Kribbella solani: one gene and its partner. The protein of the gene in region 1 binds, or shares a complex with, the protein of each later gene. Links are inferred from orthologs where the notes say so. Each region holds a gene or a part of one and is shown on either strand. Other genes may lie near its edges. The genes, in order: secA and secY.

Region 1 (5,556 bases):
GTGGGTCCAACATCGCAAGAGGGTGTCTGAGGACCCTGCACCTACTGCGGGGCACTCGGCACGGCACCTCGCCGCACGGGAGGAAAGGCCACGATGAAACCACATCGAGGCCTCCCCTCCCGCACGCCGAGCTACCGCGCCGAGCACCTCCTCGCTACGGTGCAGAGTCCTCAGACACCCTCCGAGGCACGCTGCGGGCGTGGCTTGGCGCGGCGGGACCCGTACGATGGGGGACGCACGCCCTCCGTCGGGTCGGTCGTGCCATGCGGCGACGCCCGCTTCCAGGCTTCAGCAGCAAGGAGAGAACTCCCCACCATGAAGGTTGTCGACAAGGTCCTGCGGATCGGCGAGGGCAAGATCCTCCGCCAGCTGCAGGGCATCGCGAAGATGGTCAACTCCATCGAGGACGACTTCGTCGGCATGTCCGACGAGGAGTTGCGCGGGCAGACCGCGGAGTTCAAGCAGCGGCACGAGAACGGGGAGTCCCTGGACGCGCTGCTCCCGGAGGCGTTCGCGGTGGTGCGGGAGGCCGCCAAGCGGACCCTGCACCAGCGGCCGTACGACGTGCAGGTGATGGGTGGCGCGGCGCTGCACCTCGGCAACATCGCCGAGATGAAGACCGGTGAGGGCAAGACCCTGGTCGGGACGATGCCGACGTACCTGAACGCGCTGTCCGGCAAGGGCGTGCACGTGGTCACGGTGAACGACTACCTGGCCAAGTACCAGGCCGAGTGGATGGGCCGGGTGTACCACTTCCTCGGCCTCGACTACGGCGTGATCCTGCCGGAGATGTCCCCGGCCGAGCGCCGGATCGCGTACAACAAGGACATCACCTACGGCACCAACAACGAGTTCGGCTTCGACTACCTGCGCGACAACATGGCCGGCAGCATCGAGGACTGCGTCCAGCGCGAGCACAACTTCGCGATCGTGGACGAGGTGGACTCGATCCTGGTCGACGAGGCCCGGACCCCGCTGATCATCTCCGGCCCGGCCGAGGATTCGCAGCGCTGGTACGTCGAGATGGCCCGGATCGCGAACACGCTGAAGGCCTGGACGCTGGCCGACGAGGCCGAGCTGAAGAAGAAGAACCCGCGGGTCACCGATCTGGAGATCGACGAGACCAAGCGCCGGGTCGCCGACTACGACGTGGACGAGAAGAAGCGGACGGTCGCGATCCTGGAGCGCGGCATCGAGAAGGTCGAGGACCGGCTCGGCATCGACAACCTGTACGAGTCGGCAAACACCCCGCTGATCAGCTACCTGAACAACGCGCTGAAGGCGAAGGACCTGTTCCACCGGGACAAGGACTACGTGGTGGTCGAGGGCGGCGAGGTGCTGATCGTCGACGAGCACACCGGCCGGACGCTGCACGGCCGTCGCTACAACGAGGGACTCCACCAGGCGATCGAGGCCAAGGAAGGCGTCGAGATCAAGGAGGAGTACCAGACCCTCGCGACGATCACGCTGCAGAACTACTTCCGCCTGTACAACAAGCTGGCCGGCATGACCGGTACCGCGATGACCGAGGCGAACGAGTTCTCCAAGGTCTACAAGCTCGGCGTGGTGCCGATCCCGACCAACAAGCCGATGATCCGGGTCGAGGAGCGGGACCTGATCTACCGCACCGAGGACGCCAAGTTCGACGCGGTGGTCAAGGACATCGTCGAGGTGCACGCGACCGGCCAGCCGATCCTGGTCGGTACCACCTCGGTGGAGAAGTCCGAGCGGCTGTCCCGGCAGTTGCTCAAGGAGAACATCGAGCACGAGGTGCTGAACGCGAAGCAGCACGAGCGGGAGGCCGCGATCGTGGCCGAGGCCGGTCGCGAGAACGCGGTCACGGTGGCGACCAACATGGCCGGCCGTGGTACCGACATCATCCTCGGCGGCAACCCGGAGTTCCTGGCCGACAAGGAGCTGCGGGCCCGCGGCATCGACCCGGCCGAGGACATCGAGCAGTACGAGTCCGAGTACCCGGCGCTGCTCGAGCAGTTCGAGAAGCAGGTCAAGGAGGAGCAGTCGAAGGTCCGCGAGCTCGGCGGCCTGTACGTGCTGGGCACCGAGCGGCACGAGTCGCGCCGGATCGACAACCAGCTCCGTGGTCGCGCCGGCCGGCAGGGTGACCCGGGCAAGTCCCGGTTCTACCTGTCGCTGGAGGACGACCTGATGCGGCTGTTCAAGCGCGAGATGGTCGACTGGGCGATGTCGCGGAACAACGACGACAGCCAGCCGCTGGAGAACAAGGTCGTCACCAAGGCGATCGCGTCGGCGCAGGGCCAGGTCGAGGCGCAGAACTTCGAGACCCGGAAGAACATCCTCAAGTACGACGACGTGATGAACCGGCAACGGCACGTCGTGTACGACGAGCGCCGCCGGGTGCTCGAGGGCGCCGACATGCGCGACCAGGTGCACGACATGCTCGAGGAGACCGTTACCGGGTACGTGCAGGGCGCGACCGCCGACGGCTTCGCCGAGGACTGGGACCTGGACGCGCTGTTCACCGCGATGAAGACGCTGTACCAGACCGAGCTGACCGAGGAAGAGCTGATCGAGGAGGCCGGCGGCGAGAAGTCCGGCCTGACCCAGGACTTCCTGATCGAGCGGTTCCTGGAGGACGCGAACGCGGCGTACGAGCGGCGCGAGGAGCTGCTCGGCGAGGAGGCGATGCGCGAGCTGGAGCGCCGTGTCGTACTGAGCGTGCTGGACCGGAAGTGGCGCGAGCACCTGTACGAGATGGACTACCTGCGCGAGGGCATCGGCCTGCGCGCGATGGCGCAGCGCGACCCGCTGGTCGAGTACCAGCGCGAGGGCTACGACATGTTCGCCTCGATGATGGAGTCGATCAAGGAGGAGTCGGTCGGCTTCATCTTCAACGTCGAGGTCGACATCGAGGCGATGCGGGCCGAGATGGCGCTCAGCGACGAGGCACAGCTGGCCGACCTGGACCCGAACGGTGAGGGCCTGGAGGGGCGCCGGATCGAGGACATCCTCAAGCCCGGCGCGCCGGTCGCGGAGTTCGCCGGCCGGACCGCGGACGACGACGGCGAGGAGCGGCCGCAGGACGCCCCGCGCCCGCGGGACACGCCGCGGCTGCGGGCCAAGGGCCTGTCCGACGGCAGCCGTCCGCAGCAGCGGCTGACCTACTCGGCGCCGACGATCGACGGCGACGACGAGGTCTCGGTGCACCAGGACGCCGTCGAGGACGGCAAGCTGGAGTACGCGGGTACGCCCCGCAACGCGGCCTGCCCGTGCGGTTCGGGCAAGAAGTACAAGCGCTGCCACGGCGACCCGCAGTCGGACGCGTACAAGTTCTGAGCACCTGGAAGGGCTGGTCCACCCGGACCGGCCCTTCTGTGTTCCCCGCGGAGGGTCGCCTCGTATGCAGCTACCGGATCTGAATCTGTTGCCGGCCCTGGACGCGTTGCTGCGCGAGGGCAGCGTCGCCCGCGCTGCGGAGCGGATGAACATCTCGGCGTCGGCGATGAGCCGTACGCTGACGCGCCTTCGCCGAGTGACCGGTGACGAGCTGCTGGCACCTGCGGGGCGCGGCCTGGTGCTGACCGAACGTGCACGGCAGTTGCAGCCGGCTGTCGAGCGGGCGCTGGCGGACGCGCTCAGCGCGCTGCGGCCGGTGCCGCCCAAGGACCTGGCGTCGATCGAGGCGGTGCTGACGCTGCGGAGCAGCCCGGATGTGCATATGCTGTTCCTGCCGCCGCTGGAGCGTCGGCTGCGAGTCGAGGCGCCGAGAGTGCAGTTGCGGTTACTGCCCGAAGGAGACGATGACCCGACCGTGCTGCGGCATGACGACATCGATCTCGACCTTGGTCACTACGGCGCCTTGCCGGCCGATATCCGTAGCAAGCGGCTCGGGGTCGAGCGGATGGTGGCCTTGCTGCACCGCGACCATCCGCTGGCTGCCGGGCCGATGACTTTGGAGGCGTTCGCCGCCGCCGAGCAGCTCACCGTTTCGCGGCGCGGGCGGCTGCAGGACGTACTCGACCGGGCTTTGCAGGAGCAGGGTCTGGCGCGTACGGTGCGCGCGACCACCTCGACGTCCTGGGCCGCCGCGCTGACTGTTCTGAACGGCGGTGCGCTGGCGATCTTGCCGAGCCGGGTCGCGGCGCACTACGCCGAGGTGCTGCCCGTGGTGTACCGGCCGATTCCGTTGGAGCTGCCAACAGTCGAGTTCGCGATGGCGTGGCATCGGCGGAATGACGACGTCCCAGTACACGGGTGGTTGCGCGCGGCGGTGGTGACGATTGTGGACGACTTGCTCAGTCCTTAGCTCATCACTCCAGACCGCGTTTTCCGGGCGTCCAGAACGGTTTGGTCAGTACCGAGCGCCGTTGCCAGCCGCGGTCTTGCACCAGTTGGGCGCGGACCGCCTGAACCGTGCGCGCTTCTCCGGCGACGTAGGCCACTCGGGAGGTTCCGGCCGGCAACTCCAGCTCGCGCAGCGCCGTGAGCAAGGATTCCGACCCGGCTGCAGGCGCGCCCTGACGGTGCAGCCAGGTGAGGCGGCCGTTGGCCTGCGTGTCGAGGGGCAGCTGATCAGCGGGACTGTCGACCTCTACCACCGCGTCGTACAGTGCTCCGGCCGGGAGTGCCCGCAGCATGGAGCCGAACGCCACCGATGCGGTCTCCTCGCCGATGAACAGGTGGTAGGTGGCGTCCGGCCGCAGCGTGAACCGGCCCTCGGGCTTGGTCAGCCATACTTCATCTCCCGGTTGCACCTGGCGGGCCCATTCCGCGCCCGGACCGCTGACCCCGTGCTCCAGAACGCAGAGCTCCAAAGTGGTTTCGTCATGCGTCCACACCGAGTACGTCCGCAGCAGTCCGGCGCGCCAGCTCGACGGAGCGAAGACATCGTTGACCTGCAGTCGGACCTGCTGGCCCGGCTGGTACTCGTAGTCCTTGATTGCCGGACCGGTCAAGCGGATCTTGCGGAACCGCTTGGCGGCATGCTGCACCGACACGACCCGAGCTCGTTCGAAGAACAGCTCCAGTAGACGTTCCTTCACCTGATATCCCTTCGTCGCGTTCAACCTTCGGTCCGCGCGATGCAAGGGACAAGTTCCGAATCGTCAGGGCAGGCATGCGTTCGGTGCATGCTGTCCCGTACGAGTGCCGCCGGCGTTCAGCAGGTCTTGCGGACGTACTCGGCATCACCCGCCGGCGACACGTTCAGGTCGCGCTGCACGATCGACAGCGTGCCGCCGTACCGCGTGCAGGCGGTCTTCCGGCCCTGATCGGTGTACTCGATCACGATCACGTTGTTGCCGAAGGCGCCGACATAGTCACCGCATTCGCCGTACTGGCCGCACTCTTCGGCGACGGCGAAGTCCAGGCCGACGGTCTTCCGGTCACCGGCCAGGTCGGACGCGTTCTTCTGCCCGATGGCAAGGCCCTTCGAGTGCGCGTGCGCGGCCAGCAAGGCCGCGAACTCCTTGGCCTGTGATGCCGTCAGCAACTGCTTCGAACGGGTGTAGCTGTCGTAGTTGTCCGGCTCGATTGCCTGATAGCCCTTGGCCGCACAGCCGTCGATCCAGCCGTTGA
Region 2 (15,999 bases), 2.6 Mb from region 1 along the record:
TCGGTCTACATCCTCTCCAAGGAGGAGGGCGGCCGTCACACGCCGTTCTTCCAGAACTACCGCCCGCAGTTCTACTTCCGTACCACCGACGTCACCGGTGTCGTCACGCTGCCCGAGGGCACCGAGATGGTCATGCCGGGCGACAACACCGACATGGCGGTCGAGCTGATCCAGCCGATCGCGATGGAGGACGGTCTGAAGTTCGCGATCCGTGAAGGTGGCCGCACCGTCGGCGCCGGCCGGGTCACCAAGATCCTCAAGTGATCTGACGAGGTCCGCGAGGGCTCAGAACATCGAGCCCCCGCGGACCTCTGCTTTGCGCCCGGTCCGGCGCTCAGGTGGTACCGGATCGGGCCGTGAGGCCCCGATTGGCGTTTCGGCGCCAATCTCTGGCACACTATTCAGGTTGCTCAGGCGAGGCCGCCGGGGTGCGCCCCAGGTCTTCTTGATCTGGCTGGTGCGCCGGACCGGAGACCTCGCCGAGGTTCCGGTCCGAGACCGGGCCCCGATCTCCACCCAGGTCGACGAAGCGGTGAGTCACGCGCGTGCCGTAGATTTTTAGGCACACGGCGACACACCCGACCGCGGGGGTCGGAGCGACACAGACGTTGACGAAAGAGAAGGACGAAGCGAAGCGATGGCGGGACAGAAGATCCGCATCCGGCTGAAGGCCTACGACCACGAGGTCATCGACAGCTCGGCACGCAAGATTGTCGACACGGTGACGCGTACTGGTGCGAAGGTTGCTGGCCCGGTGCCGTTGCCGACGGAAAAGAACGTGTTCTGCGTCATCCGCTCGCCGCACAAGTACAAGGACAGCCGCGAGCACTTCGAGATGCGCACCCACAAGCGGCTCATCGACATCATCGACCCCACGCCGAAGACCGTCGACTCGCTGATGCGTCTCGACCTGCCGGCCGGTGTCGACATCGAGATCAAGCTCTGAGGGACGCGTACAGCCAATGAGCACTGCTACCAAGAACACGCGCGGTCTGCTGGGCACCAAGCTCGGCATGACCCAGACCTGGGACGAGAACAACCGTGTCGTCCCCGTCACCGTGATCCAGGCCGGGCCCTGCGTCGTCACCGGTGTCCGCACCGCGGACCGGGACGGCTACGACGGCGTCCAGATCGCCTTCGGCGACATCGACCCGCGCAAGGTGACCAAGCCCCTGCGCGGCCACTTCGACAAGGCCGGCGTGACGCCGCGGCGGCACCTGCTGGAGCTGCGCACCGCCGACGCCAGCGAGTACACGCTGGGCCAGGAGATCAAGGCCGAGGCGTTCGAGGCCGGTGAGCGGGTGGACGTTTCCGCCACCAGCAAGGGCAAGGGCTTCGCCGGTGTGATGAAGCGGCACGGCTTCCACGGCCTGCGCGCGACCCACGGTGTGCACAAGAAGCACCGCTCGCCGGGTTCCATCGGCGGCTGCGCCACCCCCGGCCGGGTCTTCAAGGGCCTGCGGATGGCGGGCCGGATGGGCGCCGAGCAGGTCACCACGCAGAACATCAGCGTGCACGCGGTGGACACCGAGCGCGGCCTGATCCTGCTGAAGGGCGCGGTCCCCGGCCCCAAGGGCGGCCTGGTGCTGATCCGCAACGCCGCGAAGGGAGCCCAGAAGTGAGCACCGTCGACGTCGTCGCCGTGAAGGGCGACAAGGTCACCAAGAAGGGTTCCGCCGAGCTTCCGGCCGAGCTGTTCGACGTCCAGGTCAACATCCCGCTGATCCACCAGGTAGTGGTGGCCCAGCTGGCCGCGGCCCGCCAGGGTACGCACAAGGCGAAGACCCGGGGCGAGGTGTCCGGCGGTGGCGCCAAGCCGTACCGCCAGAAGGGCACCGGCCGGGCCCGTCAGGGTTCGACCCGGGCGCCGCAGTTCACCGGCGGTGGCGTCGTCCACGGCCCGACACCGCGCGACTACAGCCAGCGGACCCCGAAGAAGATGATCGCCGCCGCGCTCCGCGGCGCGCTGTCGGACCGGGCCCGCGACGGCCGCGTGTTCGTGGTCGAGAGCTTCGTGGACGGCGACAAGCCCTCCACCAAGGCAGCGCTGAACGTACTCGGCCAGATCACCGACCCGGGCAAGGCCCTGGTCGTCGTGGACCGCGCCGACGAGCTCACCTGGCTGAGCCTGCGCAACGTGCAGCACGTGCACCTGATCGCGGCCGACCAGCTGAACGCGTACGACGTTCTCTGCAGCGACGCGGTCGTGTTCACCCAGGCCGCTCTCGACTCGTTCGTCGCGGGTGCGCCCAAGGGCAAGTCCGTCAAGGCCGTCGCCACGTCGACTGAAGCCGAGGAGGTAGAAGCATGAGCCACGGAATCAACAAGGACCCGCGGGACGTGCTGCTCCGGCCGGTCGTGAGCGAGAAGAGCTACGGCCTGCTGGACGAGCAGAAGTACACGTTCGAGGTCGCGCCGGACGCCAACAAGACCGAGATCAAGCTCGCGGTCGAGAAGGTGTTCAAGGTCAAGGTCAGCGACGTCAACACTCTCAACCGCAAGGGCAAGCGCCGCCGGACCCGGTCCGGTTTCGGCAAGCGCCCGGACACCAAGCGGGCGATCGTGACCCTCAAGGGCGACGACCGCATCGACATCTTCGGAGGCCAGTCGTAATGGGAATCCGCAAGTACAAGCCGACGACGCCGGGCCGCCGTGGCTCGAGCGTGGCCGACTTCGTCGAGCTCACCCGTTCGACCCCGGAGAAGTCGCTGCTGCGTCCGCTGCCGAAGAAGGGCGGCCGGAACAGCTCGGGCAAGATCACCACCCGGCACCACGGTGGCGGTCACAAGCGGGCGTACCGGCTGATCGACTTCAAGCGGTACGACAAGGACGGCGTGCCGGCCAAGGTCGCGCACATCGAGTACGACCCGAACCGCACCGCCCGGATCGCGCTGCTGCACTACGTGGACGGCGAGAAGCGGTACATCCTCGCCCCGGCGAACCTGAAGCAGGGCACGGTCGTGGAGAACGGCCCGGCCGCTGACATCAAGGTCGGCAACAACCTGCCGCTGCGCAACATCCCGGTCGGTTCCACCATCCACGCGGTCGAGCTGCGGCCGGGCGGTGGCGCCAAAATGGGCCGCTCCGCCGGTGCCAGCATCCAGCTGGTCGCGAAGGAAGGCCGGATGGCCACCCTGCGGATGCCGTCCGGCGAGGTCCGGATGGTCGACGTACGCTGCCGCGCCACCCTCGGTGAGGTCGGCAACGGCGAGCAGTCGAACATCAACTGGGGCAAGGCGGGCCGGATGCGCTGGAAGGGCAAGCGCCCGACCGTCCGTGGTGTCGCGATGAACCCGGTCGACCACCCGCACGGTGGTGGTGAGGGCAAGACCTCGGGTGGACGCCACCCGGTGTCCCCGTGGGGCCAGCCGGAAGGCCGGACCCGCACCCGCAAGGAAAGCGACCGCATGATCGTCCGGCGCCGCAAGGCCGGCAAGAAGCGCTGATAGGGAGAGCCGGCCAGAATGCCACGCAGCCTGAAGAAGGGCCCGTTCGTCGACCACCACCTGATGAAGAAGGTGGAGGTGCAGAACGAGAAGGGCACCAAGAACGTCATCAAGACCTGGTCCCGCCGATCGATGATCGTGCCGGACATGATCGGCCACACGCTGGCGGTGCACGACGGCCGCAAGCACGTACCGGTGTTCGTGACGGACGCGATGGTCGGGCACAAGCTCGGCGAGTTCGCGCCGACCCGCACGTTCAAGGGTCACGAGAAGGACGACCGGAAGTCACGGCGTCGCTGACCCATGGTCAGTGACGAAGCGAAAGCAACCTACGGAGAGATTCGAACATCATGAGCGTTCAAGAGCGTAGGGCGGTCAGCGCCCGTCGCGAGAGCCTGCTGGGCGAGCAGCCCGGGGCCTTCGCGGTCGCGCGCTTCGTCCGCGTGACGCCGATGAAGGCGCGCCGCGTGGGTGATCTGGTGCGCGGTCTGGGCGTCGACGACGCACTCGCCACTCTGAAGTTCGCCCCGCAGGCCGCTGCCGCGACCGTGTACAAGGTCGTCGACAGCGCCGCGGCGAACGCCGAGGGCACCGAGCACCTGAGCCGGACCGACCTGGTCGTGTCCAAGGTTCTGGTCGACGAGGGACCGACGCTGAAGCGTCACCGTCCCCGCGCCCAGGGCCGGGCCACCCGGATCGACAAGCGGACCAGCCACATCACCGTCGTGGTCGAGCCGTCACCGAGGAGGCGGCTCCGAAGGCACCGGCCAAGAAGGCCGCGGCCAAGAAGACCGCTGATTCGGCGGCGAAGTCCCCGGCGAAGAAGGCTGCCAAGAAGGCTGCCGACAAGCCGGTCAAGGACGAGGCCACCGAGAAGCCGGCCAAGAAGGCGACCGCGAAGAAGGCCGCCAAGAAGGCCACCGCTGAGAAGAAGGAGTCCTGACGTGGGACAGAAGGTAAACCCGCACGGGTTCCGTCTCGGCATCAGCACCGACCACAAGAGCCGTTGGTACGCCGACAAGCTGTACAAGGACTACGTGGGCGAGGACGTCAAGATCCGCCGCCTGCTGAGCAAGGGCATGGAGCGCGCCGGCATCTCCCGCGTGGAGATCGAGCGCACCCGTGACCGGGTCCGGGTCGACATCCACACCGCTCGTCCGGGCATCGTGATCGGTCGCCGCGGCGCCGAGGCGGACCGGATTCGGGGCAGCCTGGAGGAGCTCACCGGCAAGCAGGTGCAGCTGAACATCCACATCCTCGAGGTGAAGAACTCCGAGGTGGACGCGCAGCTGGTCGCCCAGGGTGTGGCCGAGCAGCTGTCCGGCCGCGTGGCGTTCCGCCGCGCGATGCGCAAGGCGATGCAGACCACCATGCGTGGCGGCGCCCTGGGCATCCGGATCCAGTGCTCCGGCCGGCTCGGTGGCGCGGAAATGTCGCGGTCGGAGTTCTACCGCGAGGGCCGCGTCCCGCTGCACACGCTGCGGGCCGACATCGACTACGGCTTCTACGAGGCCCGGACGACCTTCGGCCGGATCGGCGTGAAGGTCTGGATCTACAAGGGTGACGTGGCCGGCTCCCGCGCCGAGCGCGAGGCGCAGGCGGCGGCCCGGGCTGCCAACCAGCAGCGCCGGCCGGCTCGCCGCGACGACCGCGGTGGCCGTGGTGGCGACCGGGGTGGCCGTGGTGGCGACCGCGGCGGCCGTGGTGGCGACAACCGCCGCGACGCCCGCAACGACAACGCCGCGACGGCCGACAAGGCCGCCGAGAGCGCGCCGGCAGCCAAGGCCGCCGAGACGACCGGAACGGAGAGCTGAACCATGCTCATCCCCCGCAAGGTCAAGCACCGCAAGCAGCACCACCCGAAGCGCAGCGGTGCTGCCAAGGGTGGTACCACGCTGGCCTTCGGTGACTTCGGCATCCAGGCGCTGGAGAGCCACTACGTCACCAACCGGCAGATCGAGTCCGCGCGTATCGCGATGACCCGGCACATCAAGCGTGGCGGAAAGGTCTGGATCAACATCTACCCGGACCGCCCGCTGACCAAGAAGCCGGCCGAAACCCGGATGGGTTCCGGTAAGGGTTCGCCGGAGTGGTGGATCGCGAACGTGAAGGCCGGCCGAGTGCTGTTCGAGCTGTCCGGTGTTCCCGAGGACATCGCTCGCGAGGCGATGCGCCGCGCGATCCACAAGTTGCCGATGAAGTGCCGCTTCATCACCCGAGAGGCAGGTGAGAACTGATGGCTACCCTGACCGCCGCCGAGCTGCGGAACCTGGGCCGGGACGAGCTGATGACCAAGCTCGGTGAAGCCAAGGAGGAGCTGTTCAACCTCCGGTTCCAGGCTGCCACCGGACAGCTGGAGTCCCACGGCCGGCTGCGCGCCGTCCGCAAGGACATCGCCCGCATCTACACGGTGCTGTCCGAGCGCGCGCTCGGTATCACCGAGGAGGTGGACGCCCCGGCCGAGGCCGCGGCCGTCGCCGACGAAGCTGCGGACGACAGTGAGAAGGCGAACGCATGACCGAGAACACGAAGGACGAGACCGTGAGCACGACCACCGAGGCGCGAGGCCGCCGGAAGACCCGTGAGGGCCTGGTGCTGAGCGACAAGATGGACAAGACCGTCACCGTCGAGGTCGAGGACCGGGTCAAGCACAAGCTCTACGGCAAGGTCATCCGGCGTACCAGCAAGCTGAAGGCGCACGACGAGCAGAACGCCGCCGGGATCGGCGACCGCGTCCTCCTGATGGAGACCCGGCCGCTGTCGGCGACCAAGCGCTGGCGCGTCGTCGAGATTCTCGAGAAGGCCAAGTAGTTCCCGGCCCGGTGCTTCGGCACCGTCCGGAAACCATTCGAATTTATTCGTTCCGCAAGGCTCACCACGGTGAGAACCAGCGAGACAACCAGGAGATCAACAGATGATCCAGCAGGAGTCGCGACTGAAGGTCGCCGACAACACGGGCGCGAAGGAGATCCTTTGCATCCGCGTTCTCGGTGGCTCCGGTCGGCGCTACGCCGGTGTCGGTGACACGATCGTCGCCACCGTCAAGGACGCGATCCCCGGCGGTGGTGTGAAGAAGGGTGACGTCGTCAAGGCGGTCGTCGTGCGGACCGTGAAGGAGCGCCGGCGTCCGGACGGCTCCTACATCCGCTTCGACGAGAACGCCGCGGTGATCCTGAAGGCCGACGGCGAGCCGCGCGGTACCCGTATCTTCGGCCCGGTCGGCCGGGAGCTGCGGGAGAAGCGCTTCATGAAGATCATCTCGCTCGCGCCGGAGGTGCTCTGAGATGGCCCAGCAGAAGAAGCTGCACGTGAAGAAGGGCGATCAGGTTCGTGTGATCGCCGGTAAGTCCAAGGGCCTCGAGGGCAAGATCATCCAGGTCTTCCCGGACGACGAGAAGGTCATCGTCGAGGGCGTCAACCGGGTGAAGAAGCACACCAAGGTGCAGCAGGCCCAGCGCGGCGGCACCACCGGTGGCATCGTCACCCAGGAAGCCCCGATCCACGTCTCGAACGTGGCGCTTGTCGTCGAGGTCGAGAAGGACGGCAAGAAGCAGAAGGTAACCACCCGCGTCGGCTACAACCGCGTCGAGGTGCAGAAGCGCCGTCCCGACGGTTCGACGTACACCGGTTACCGGAGCGTCCGGATCGCCGTGAAGACCGGCGAGGAGATCTGATGACCACCGCAGTGACCGAGAACAAGACGCAGCCGCGGCTGAAGACGAAGTACCGCGAGGAGATCGTCGGCAAGCTGCACGACGAGTTCAAGTACGCGAACGTGATGCAGGTGCCCGGGCTCACCAAGATCGTGGTGAACATGGGCGTCGGCGAGGCGGCGCGGGACTCGAAGCTGATCGAGGGCGCGGTGAAGGACCTGGCCGCGATCACCGGTCAGAAGCCGCAGGTGACCAAGGCTCGCAAGTCGATCGCGCAGTTCAAGCTGCGTGAGGGGATGCCGATCGGCGCCCACGTGACGCTGCGCGGCGACCGGATGTGGGAGTTCCTGGACCGGCTGCTGGCGCTCGCGCTGCCCCGGATTCGCGACTTCCGCGGTCTGTCGGCCAAGCAGTTCGACGGCACCGGGAACTACACCTTCGGTCTGACCGAGCAGGTGATGTTCCACGAGATCAACCAGGACCGCATCGACCGGGTCCGGGGCATGGACATCACCGTGGTGACCACCGCGAAGAACGACGACGAGGGCCGGGCCCTGCTGCGGGCGCTCGGCTTCCCGTTCAAGGAGAACTGACGTGGCGAAGACAGCACTCAAGGTCAAGCAGGCCCGGAAGCCGAAGTTCGCGGTTCGCGGTTACACCCGCTGCCAGCGCTGCGGCCGGCCGAAGGCGGTCTTCCGCAAGTTCGGCCTGTGCCGGATCTGCCTGCGGGAGATGGCACACCGGGGCGAGCTGCCCGGCGTGACCAAGTCCAGCTGGTGACCGAGTCCCACCCAGAACTTCTCCCCATTCACCACCATCTAGTCACCGTAGGTCGCCGAACGGCGAAACCACGGCGGGAAAGAGGCCCCAGGCCATGACGATGACCGACCCGATCGCAGACATGTTGACGCGTCTGCGGAACGCCAACCAGGCGTACCACGAGTCGACCACGATGCCGTACAGCAAGATCAAGCAGGGCATCGCCGACATCCTTCAGCAGGAGGGCTACATCGCCTCCTACAAGGTCGAGGACCCCGCGGAGGGTGCCGTCGGCAAGACCCTGACGGTCGACCTGAAGTTCGGCCCGAGCCGGGAGCGCTCCATCGCGGGCGTCCGCCGGATCAGCAAGCCGGGCCTGCGGGTCTACGCGAAGTCGACCAACCTGCCCAAGGTCCTCGGCGGCCTGGGCGTCGCGATCATCTCGACGTCCCAGGGACTGCTGACCGACCGTCAGGCGAAGAACAAGGGCGTTGGCGGGGAAGTCCTCGCCTACGTCTGGTGACGAAGAACCGGAAGGAGGACCACTGAAATGTCTCGCATCGGAAAGCTCCCGGTCTCGGTCCCGTCCGGCGTCGACGTCACGATCGACGGCCAGACGGTCACCGTCAAGGGTCCCAAGGGTCAGCTCTCGCACGTAGTCGCTGAGCCCATCGTGGTCAACCGGGACGAGGACGGCGCCATTGCCGTGACCCGCCCGGACGACCTGCGCAAGAGCAAGGAACTGCACGGCCTCTCCCGCACCCTGATCGCCAACCTGGTCACCGGTGTCACCGAGGGCTACGAGAAGAAGCTCGAGATCGTCGGCGTCGGGTACCGCGTCCTGGCCAAGGGACCGACCCAGCTGGAGTTCTCCCTCGGCTACAGCCACACCATCACGGTGGACGCGCCGGAGGGGATCACCTTCAACGTCGAGGCCCCGACCAAGTTCTCGGTGCTCGGCATCGACAAGCAGTCGGTCGGCGAGGTCGCCGCGAACATCCGCAAGCTGCGCAAGCCCGAGCCGTACAAGGGCAAGGGCGTGCGGTATGCCGGCGAGGTAGTGCGCCGCAAGGTCGGAAAGGCTGGTAAGTAACCATGGCGATCGGACTGCGGCACAACAAGCACTCCGCCAAGAAGACGGCCTCGCGTCTGCGTCGCCAGATTCGCGTCCGGAAGAAGATCAACGGCACGGCCGTCCGGCCGCGGCTGGTGGTCACCAAGTCGTCGCGGCACCTGTTCGTTCAGGTGATCGACGACGTGGCCGGCAAGACGCTGGTCTCCGCCTCCACCATGGAGGCCGACCTGCGCGGCGCGTCGGACAACAAGACCGACAAGGCCAAGACGGTCGGCGGCCTGATCGCCGACCGGGCCAAGGCCGCCGGCATCGACTCGGTCGTCTTCGACCGGGCCGGGAACAAGTACCACGGCCGTATCGCGGCCCTAGCGGATGCTGCCCGTGAGGGCGGCCTCGGCTTCTGACAGGCGATCAAGGGAAGAGGGTAGTTCGAAATGAGCGGAGGCCAGCAGCGTCGCGGAGGCGGCGCCGGTGGTGAGCGCCGTGGCCGCGACGGTGGTCGCGGTCAGCAGGCGGACAAGACCGCCTACATCGAGCGCGTGGTAGCCATCAACCGGGTCGCCAAGGTCGTGAAGGGTGGTCGTCGCTTCAGCTTCACCGCCCTCGTGGTCGTCGGCGACGGTGAAGGCACCGTCGGTGTGGGTTACGGAAAGGCCAAGGAGGTGCCCGCGGCGATCGCCAAGGGCGTCGAGGAGGCCAAGAAGGCGTTCTTCAAGGTGCCGCGGATTCAGGGCACCATCCCGCACCCGGTGCAGGGCGAGAAGGCCGCGGGCGTAGTGATGCTGCGTCCGGCCGCTCCCGGTACCGGTGTGATCGCGGGTGGCTCGGCGCGCGCCGTGCTGGAGTGCGCCGGTATCCACGACATCCTCAGCAAGTCGCTGGGTTCCTCGAACTCCATCAACGTGGTGCACGCCACGGTGGAGGCGCTGCGGAGCCTGGAGACCCCGGAGGCCGTGGCCGCGCGCCGTGGCCTGCCGGTCGAGGACGTCGCGCCCGCCGCGCTGCTGAAGGCGCGGGCGGAGGTGGCTTCCTGATGGCACGCCTGAAGGTGACCCAGACCCGTTCGGGCATCGGTGGCAAGCAGAACCAGCGCGACACGCTGCGTACGCTCGGAGTCAAGCGGATCGGCGACACCGCCGTCCACGAGGACAAGCCCGAGGTCCGCGGCATGGTGCGGGCGGTTCGCCACCTCATCACCGTCGAGGAGGTCGACTGATATGACGCTCAAGGTTCACCACCTGCGTCCGGCGCCCGGTGCCAAGACCGCCAAGACCCGCGTGGGTCGCGGTGAGGGCAGCAAGGGCAAGACGGCCGGCCGCGGTACCAAGGGCAGCAAGGCGCGGAACAACATCCCCGAGTGGTTCGAGGGTGGCCAGATGCCGCTGCACATGCGGCTCCCGAAGCTGAAGGGCTTCAAGAGCAGGAACCGGGTGGAGTTCCAGGTCGTTAACCTGGACAAGCTCGGACAACTGTTTCCCGAAGGTGGCGAGGTCGGCGTGGCCGAACTGGTCGCCAAGGGCGCGGTCCGTCGTGGTCAGCCGGTGAAGGTGCTGGGTGACGGCGAACTGACCGTGGCACTGCAGGTCTCGGCACACAAGTTCTCGAAGTCCGCCACGGACAAGATCCAGGCGGCCGGAGGAACCACGACCGAGGTGTGACACGAGGTCCAGGGCTCGTAACGATCGGTGCTTGATATCCTGCGCCGGTCGGACGAGCCCTGGTTCGTCTCTTGCCCAGCGGTTCAGCTAGGCCCTGCCGTGCCCGCGGCAAGGGAAACTTGTGGGAGGACAGGGTGTTAGGCGCCTTCGCCAACGCGTTCAAGACTCCGGACCTGCGCCGGAAGATCTTGTTCGTGCTCTTCATCGTCGTGATCTTCCGGATCGGCTCCGTCGTACCGGCACCCGGCGTCAACGTTCAGTCTCTGCACACGTGTATCAAGATCTCCCAGGGCGGCCAGAACGCCAACCTGTACAACTTGATCAACCTGTTCTCCGGTGGGGCACTGCTGCAGCTCGCGATCTTCGCGCTCGGCATCATGCCGTACATCACCGCCAGCATCATCCTGCAGCTGCTCACCGTGGTGATCCCGCGGCTGGAGTCGCTGAAGAAGGAAGGCCAGGCGGGCCAGGCGAAGATCACCCAGTACACCCGGTTCCTCACCGTCGGGCTGGCGATCCTGCAGTCCACCGCGTTCGTGGCGCTGGCCCGGACGCCGGGCCGGCTGTTCCAGGGCTGCACCGAGCCGCTGCTGTACAAGGACGACTGGTTCGCCGTCTCGGTGATGGTGCTGACCATGACCGCCGGTACCGGCATCATCATGTGGCTCGGTGAGCTGATCACCGACCGTGGCGTCGGCAACGGTATGTCGATCCTGATCTTCACCCAGATCGTCGCCACCTTCCCGACCCAGCTGTGGAGCATCCGCAAGCAGAAGGGCGTCACCACCTTCGTCGTGGTGATCGCGATCGGCCTCGTGATCATGGCCGCGGTCATCTTCATCGAGCAGGCCCAGCGCCGGATCCCGGTCCAGTACGCGAAGCGGATGGTCGGCCGGAAGATGTTCGGCGGGACCTCCACCTACATTCCGCTGAAGGTGAACCAGGCCGGTGTCATCCCGGTCATCTTCGCCTCCAGTCTGCTGTATCTCCCCGTTCTGGTCAGTCAGTTCCAGCAGGGCAAACCCTGGGCGAACTGGATCCAGGGGAACTTGGTCAAGGGCGACCACCCGATCTACATGGTGACGTACGTCGCCCTGATCATCTTCTTCACGTACTTCTACGTCTCGATCACCTTCAACCCGAAGGAGGTCGCCGACAACATGAAGAAGTACGGCGGCTTCATCCCGGGCATCCGGGCCGGGCGGCCGACCGAGGAATACCTGAAGTACGTGCTGGACCGCATCACGCTGCCAGGAGCGCTCTATCTCGCGGTGATCTCGATGATCCCGCTGGTCGCCCTCGTCCTGCTGAACGCCAACCAGAACTTCCCCTTCGGTGGTACGTCGATCCTGATCATGGTCGGGGTCGGGCTGGACACGGTGAAGCAGATCGAGAGTCAGCTGCAGCAGCGTAACTACGAAGGGTTCCTGCGCTGATGAGAATGTTGCTGATGGGTCCGCCCGGGGCGGGCAAGGGCACGCAGGCAAAGGTGCTTGCGGAACGCCTCAATATCCCGGCCGTGTCCACCGGCGACATCTTCCGTGCGAACGTGAAGGACGAGACGCCGCTCGGTGTCGAGGCGAAGCGCTACATGGACGCCGGCGACTACGTCCCGGACGAGGTCACCAACTCGATGGTCCGGGACCGGCTGTCGGAGGCCGACGCGGGCGAGGGCTTCCTGCTCGACGGGTACCCGCGGACGCTGGCCCAGGTCGGCACCCTCGACGACATCCTGGCCGAGCACGGGCACAAGCTGGACGCCGTGGTCGCGCTGGTGGCCGACATCGAGGTGCTGGTCGAGCGGATGACCAAGCGGGCGCACATCGAGGGCCGGACCGACGACTCCGAAGAGGTGGTCCGGCACCGGCAGGACGTCTACACCGCCGAGACCAAGCCGCTGCTGCAGGTGTACGCGCAGCGCGGCCTGCTGGTCGAGGTGAACGGCGTCGGCGAGATCGACGAGGTCAGCGAGCGCGTACTCGCGGCGCTGAAGCCCGTCACCGAGTAACCGGACGTGATGTACGGCCATGTTTAGAGATCGCGGTATCGAGATCAAGACCCGCGAGCAGATCCTGGCGATGCGCAAGGCCGGCCTGGTGGTCGGCCGCACGCTGGAACTGCTCCGCGGCGCGGTCCGGGCCGGAATCAGTACGGGTGAGCTGGACGCGATCGCGGAGGACAACATCCGCTCGTCCGGCGCGACGCCCTCGTTCAAGGGGTACCACGGGTTCACCGGCTCGATCTGCGCGTCGGTGAACGAGGAGATCGTGCACGGCATCCCCGGTGAGCGGGTGCTCGCCGCCGGTGACCTGATCTCGATCGACTGCGGCGCGATCGTCGACGGCTGGCACGGCGACGCGGCGATCACGGTGCCGGTCGGTGGACCGGACGCGGTCGATGCCGAGCTGCTGGAGCTGGCCCGGGTCTGCGAAGAGTCGATGTGGCGTGGGTTCGCCGCCGCGAAGCTCGGTGGGCGGCTGACGGACATCTCGGCGGCAGTCGAGGCGTACGTGCGGGCGAACTCGTCGTACGGCATCGTCGAGGACTTCGTCGGGCACGGGATCGGTTCGGCGATGCACCAGCCGCCGAACGTACCCAACTTCGGCCGGCCGGGTCGCGGTCCGAAGCTGGTCGAGGGGTTGGCGCTGGCGGTCGAGCCGATGCTCACTCTCGGCAAGCAGGACAACCACACGCTCGAGGATGACTGGACGGTCGTCACCGACGATGGCAAGTCCGCCGCTCACACCGAGCACACGTTCACTCTCACTCCGCATGGGCCGTGGGTGCTGACCGCGCTCGACGGCGGCGAGGCCAAGCTGGCCGAGCTCGGCGTCACCTTCGGCGCGCTGGCCGACTAGACCTACTGGCCGGCGGAGCAGTCGGCGGCCGATCGGCGGACACCCGGGGTCCACCCGTTGGGGGACGCGGTGGGCCTGGCGCTGAGGCACACTTGAACCATGCCTCAGTACCAGCCGTACCAGCGTTTCACCGAAGCCGACCGGGACAAGATCGCCGGCCGGTTGCGGGACGCGTACGCGGACGGCCGGCTGGATCAGCCGGAGTTCTCGTCCCGGCTCGATCAGCTGTACACGGTTCAGACGTACGGGGAGCTGGAGCCGCTGGTCCGCGACCTGCCGCCGGTGCGGACGTACCAGACACCCGAGGTGGTCAAGGACACCAGGCCCGCGCCGGAGCCGGGCAGCTTCCCGGAGCGGAAGAAGGAGAACCAGCCGAACCGCCGGAACGCGATCGGTGGGTTCACCGGTGTCGTCCTGATCAACGTGGTGATCTGGTTCGTGGTCGGCCTCGGCAACGGTGGCCACTGGCCGCACTTCTGGCCGGTCTGGATGTTGATCCCGTGGGCGATCATCGCCCTCGGCGGTCTCGGCAGGCGCCGTTGACGGCGGCCCCGGCCGCTCGCCGAGTGGCCCGGCTGCGACCGGACTGGGCCTGGCAGCTGCACCAAGGGGCCGCGATCGTCTACGTGATCTGGTTCGCGGTCGCCGTACCGTTGGCGATCGTCGGACTGCTGCTGGAGCCGCGCTGGGTCGGCTGGATGGTGCTGGCCTGGTTCCTGGTGCTGCTCGGCTGCACGCTGGGGCTGCGGATCGCCGACAACCGCCGGCGGCGCGCTTGGGCCGCCGCGGCCGGGCAGCTCGGCTGGCGGGTCAGCGCGTCCGGGGCGGAGCTGCTTGATCGTTGGCCGTTCCCACCATTCAATAGCGATCCGCGGGCTGAGGTGGTCGACGTGACCACCGGCCGGCATCGTGGCCGCGAGCTGTGGACCGGGCGGTTCCGGCACAAGGCCGGGCGGCGGGAGCTCGGCTTCGACTTCCTTGATCTGCAGGTGGATCGGCCGTTGCCGCCACTGCAGGTGCTGCCGGCCGAGCTGGCGCCGGTCGCGGCGGCCAGCCTGCTGCCGCTGCGGTTCACGGTCGACGGACTGCCGGCGCGGTGGCAGTTGTTCAACGGGCGTGAGGATCATGCGCTCGCGATCCTGCATCCGCGCGCGGTCGAGGCGCTGGCCGACGTGCCGCCGTTCGGGTTCAGCTGCGAGGGGCGGCGGTTCGTCGCGATCTTTCCGGCGTACCGTGACGCGACGGCCGCCCTCGCCCAGCTCGATGCGGCGTGCGACCTACTGGACCTGATGCCCGAACAACTCTGGCGCGCGGGCGAACAGTGGGCAGCTAGTCAGCAGTCCTGAGCAGTTGCACGGCCGCTGACAGATCCGCATCGCCATGACCGGCCTCGACTGCTTTACGCAGCAGTTCGCCCATCGGTACGAGCATCGCGGGATCGACACCCTGCGCTACCGACGCCTCGATCAGGTTGCCGTACGCGGCCGACTGCATGGCGAGGTTCGATCCGGCCGCGCCAGGTGCCGGGCCGTCGTCCAGGTCCTTCGCCATCCGGGGCAGCAGGCTGCCGAGCATCGCGGTCAGCCAGGGCATCAGGAACTCGTTGGTGAAGCCCACGGCCGGTAGCTGCTCACTGCCGGCCAGCGCCAGCGCGTGCTGCGTGCCACCGATCATCCCGTACATCGCGCTCAGCAGGGCGATGTCGTGCAACGCGGCGAGCCCGGGATCGGCGCCGACGAACGCGGGCCGGCCGAGTACGGACAGATCGGCGGTGTGCTGTTCGAAGGCGGCCTGCGCGCCGCTGTAGAAGATGAAGGCCGCCGGGCCGCCGATCATCACGGGTACGGCCATGATGCCGCCGTCGAGGTACCGGGCTCCCGCCGCGCTGATCCGGTCAGCGGTGGCGCGGGCCTGGCCGGGGGTGCTGTTGGTCAGGTTGACGATCGTCCGGCCGGTCAGGTCGAGGCCGTCCAGGGTGGTGCGGACGGTGTCGTCGACGAGCAGGCAGACGACGACGAGCTCCGCGGCGGCGACTGCCTCGCCGGCGGTGGCGGCGCGGGTGGCGCCGAGTGAGTCGAGTTCGGGGGAGCGGCCGGGGGTGCGGTTCCAGACGGTGGTCGGGTGGCCGGCGGCCAGGAAGGCGCGGGCGAGGGCGGTACCCATCGCGCCGAGCCCGAGGACGGTCACTGGTGTCTTCATGTGGTCCAGCCTGGAGCCGCGCTTTATGATGGACAAGTACCCACTAAATAGTCAGGTACTGACGGAAAGGTAAGCATGCGCCCGTACACCTGTGGTCTGGATGCCGCCTCCGACGTGATCGGTGGGAAGTGGAAGCCGGCCATCCTGTGGGCGCTGCACCACGGGCCGATGCGGTTCGGTGAACTACGCCGGGAGATCCAAGGGGTCACCGAGAAGATGCTGATCCAGCAGTTGCGCGAGATGGAGGCGCGCGGGATCGTGCATCGGGAGGTGTTCCACCAGGTGCCGCCGAAGGTGGAGTACTCGCTGACCGAGCTCGGAATGTCACTCAATGTAGCGCTGATGCCACTG

What was found.
Region 2: the proteins of secA (region 1) and secY are in contact, whole or in part, in a crystal structure (PDB 3DIN), measured with the Thermotoga maritima proteins. The link is inferred for Kribbella solani from one-to-one orthologs. Residues at the interface, in WP_004082002.1 of Thermotoga maritima: Glu261, Ala262, Arg263, Lys300, Ala301, Arg302, Thr303, Ile304, Ile305, Leu323, Tyr324, Asp325, Pro326, Val329, Ser330, Tyr333, Ile336, Lys340, Phe345, Val349, Glu363, Phe364, Tyr374, Ser375, Gly376, Gly377, Glu393, Ile395, Thr482, Ser483; in WP_004081795.1 of Thermotoga maritima: Glu108, Gly109, Glu110, Glu111, Ala236, Glu237, Arg238, Arg239, Ile240, Thr241, Ile242, Gln243, Tyr244, Ala245, Arg246, Arg247, Val248, Thr249, Gly250, Arg251, Arg252, Val253, Tyr254, Gly256, Ala257, Ser258, Thr259, Tyr260, Leu261, Pro262.

The regions. Positions count from the first base shown.
Region 1 is NZ_JACHNF010000001.1:4,150,115-4,155,670, reverse strand. The notes cover bases 1-3,515. They hold secA (preprotein translocase subunit SecA), read left to right. Parts: upstream 1-315; coding sequence 316-3,315; downstream 3,316-3,515. Other genes in these bases: HDA44_RS18845 (LysR family transcriptional regulator), read left to right, coding at 3,380-3,515. In the rest of the region: more of HDA44_RS18845, read left to right, coding at 3,516-4,285; HDA44_RS18840 (SIP domain-containing protein), read right to left, coding at 4,290-5,021; HDA44_RS18835 (endo alpha-1,4 polygalactosaminidase), read right to left, coding at 5,138-5,556. UniProt on the Escherichia coli protein: Required for protein export, interacts with the SecYEG preprotein conducting channel.
Region 2 is NZ_JACHNF010000001.1:6,764,703-6,780,701, forward strand. What follows is about bases 9,983-12,876. They hold secY (preprotein translocase subunit SecY), read left to right. Parts: upstream 9,983-10,725; coding sequence 10,726-12,027; downstream 12,028-12,876. Other genes in these bases: rpmD (50S ribosomal protein L30), read left to right, coding at 9,983-10,149; rplO (50S ribosomal protein L15), read left to right, coding at 10,151-10,591; HDA44_RS31330 (adenylate kinase), read left to right, coding at 12,027-12,599; map (type I methionyl aminopeptidase), read left to right, coding at 12,619-12,876. Also shown: tuf (elongation factor Tu), read left to right, coding at 1-264; rpsJ (30S ribosomal protein S10), read left to right, coding at 638-946; rplC (50S ribosomal protein L3), read left to right, coding at 963-1,622; rplD (50S ribosomal protein L4), read left to right, coding at 1,619-2,311; rplW (50S ribosomal protein L23), read left to right, coding at 2,308-2,613; rplB (50S ribosomal protein L2), read left to right, coding at 2,613-3,446; rpsS (30S ribosomal protein S19), read left to right, coding at 3,465-3,746; HDA44_RS36835 (hypothetical protein), read right to left, coding at 4,164-4,367; rpsC (30S ribosomal protein S3), read left to right, coding at 4,391-5,260; rplP (50S ribosomal protein L16), read left to right, coding at 5,264-5,683; rpmC (50S ribosomal protein L29), read left to right, coding at 5,683-5,964; rpsQ (30S ribosomal protein S17), read left to right, coding at 5,961-6,257; rplN (50S ribosomal protein L14), read left to right, coding at 6,361-6,729; rplX (50S ribosomal protein L24), read left to right, coding at 6,731-7,120; rplE (50S ribosomal protein L5), read left to right, coding at 7,120-7,692; HDA44_RS31290 (type Z 30S ribosomal protein S14), read left to right, coding at 7,694-7,879; and 10 more genes. UniProt on the Escherichia coli protein: The central subunit of the protein translocation channel SecYEG. Consists of two halves formed by TMs 1-5 and 6-10.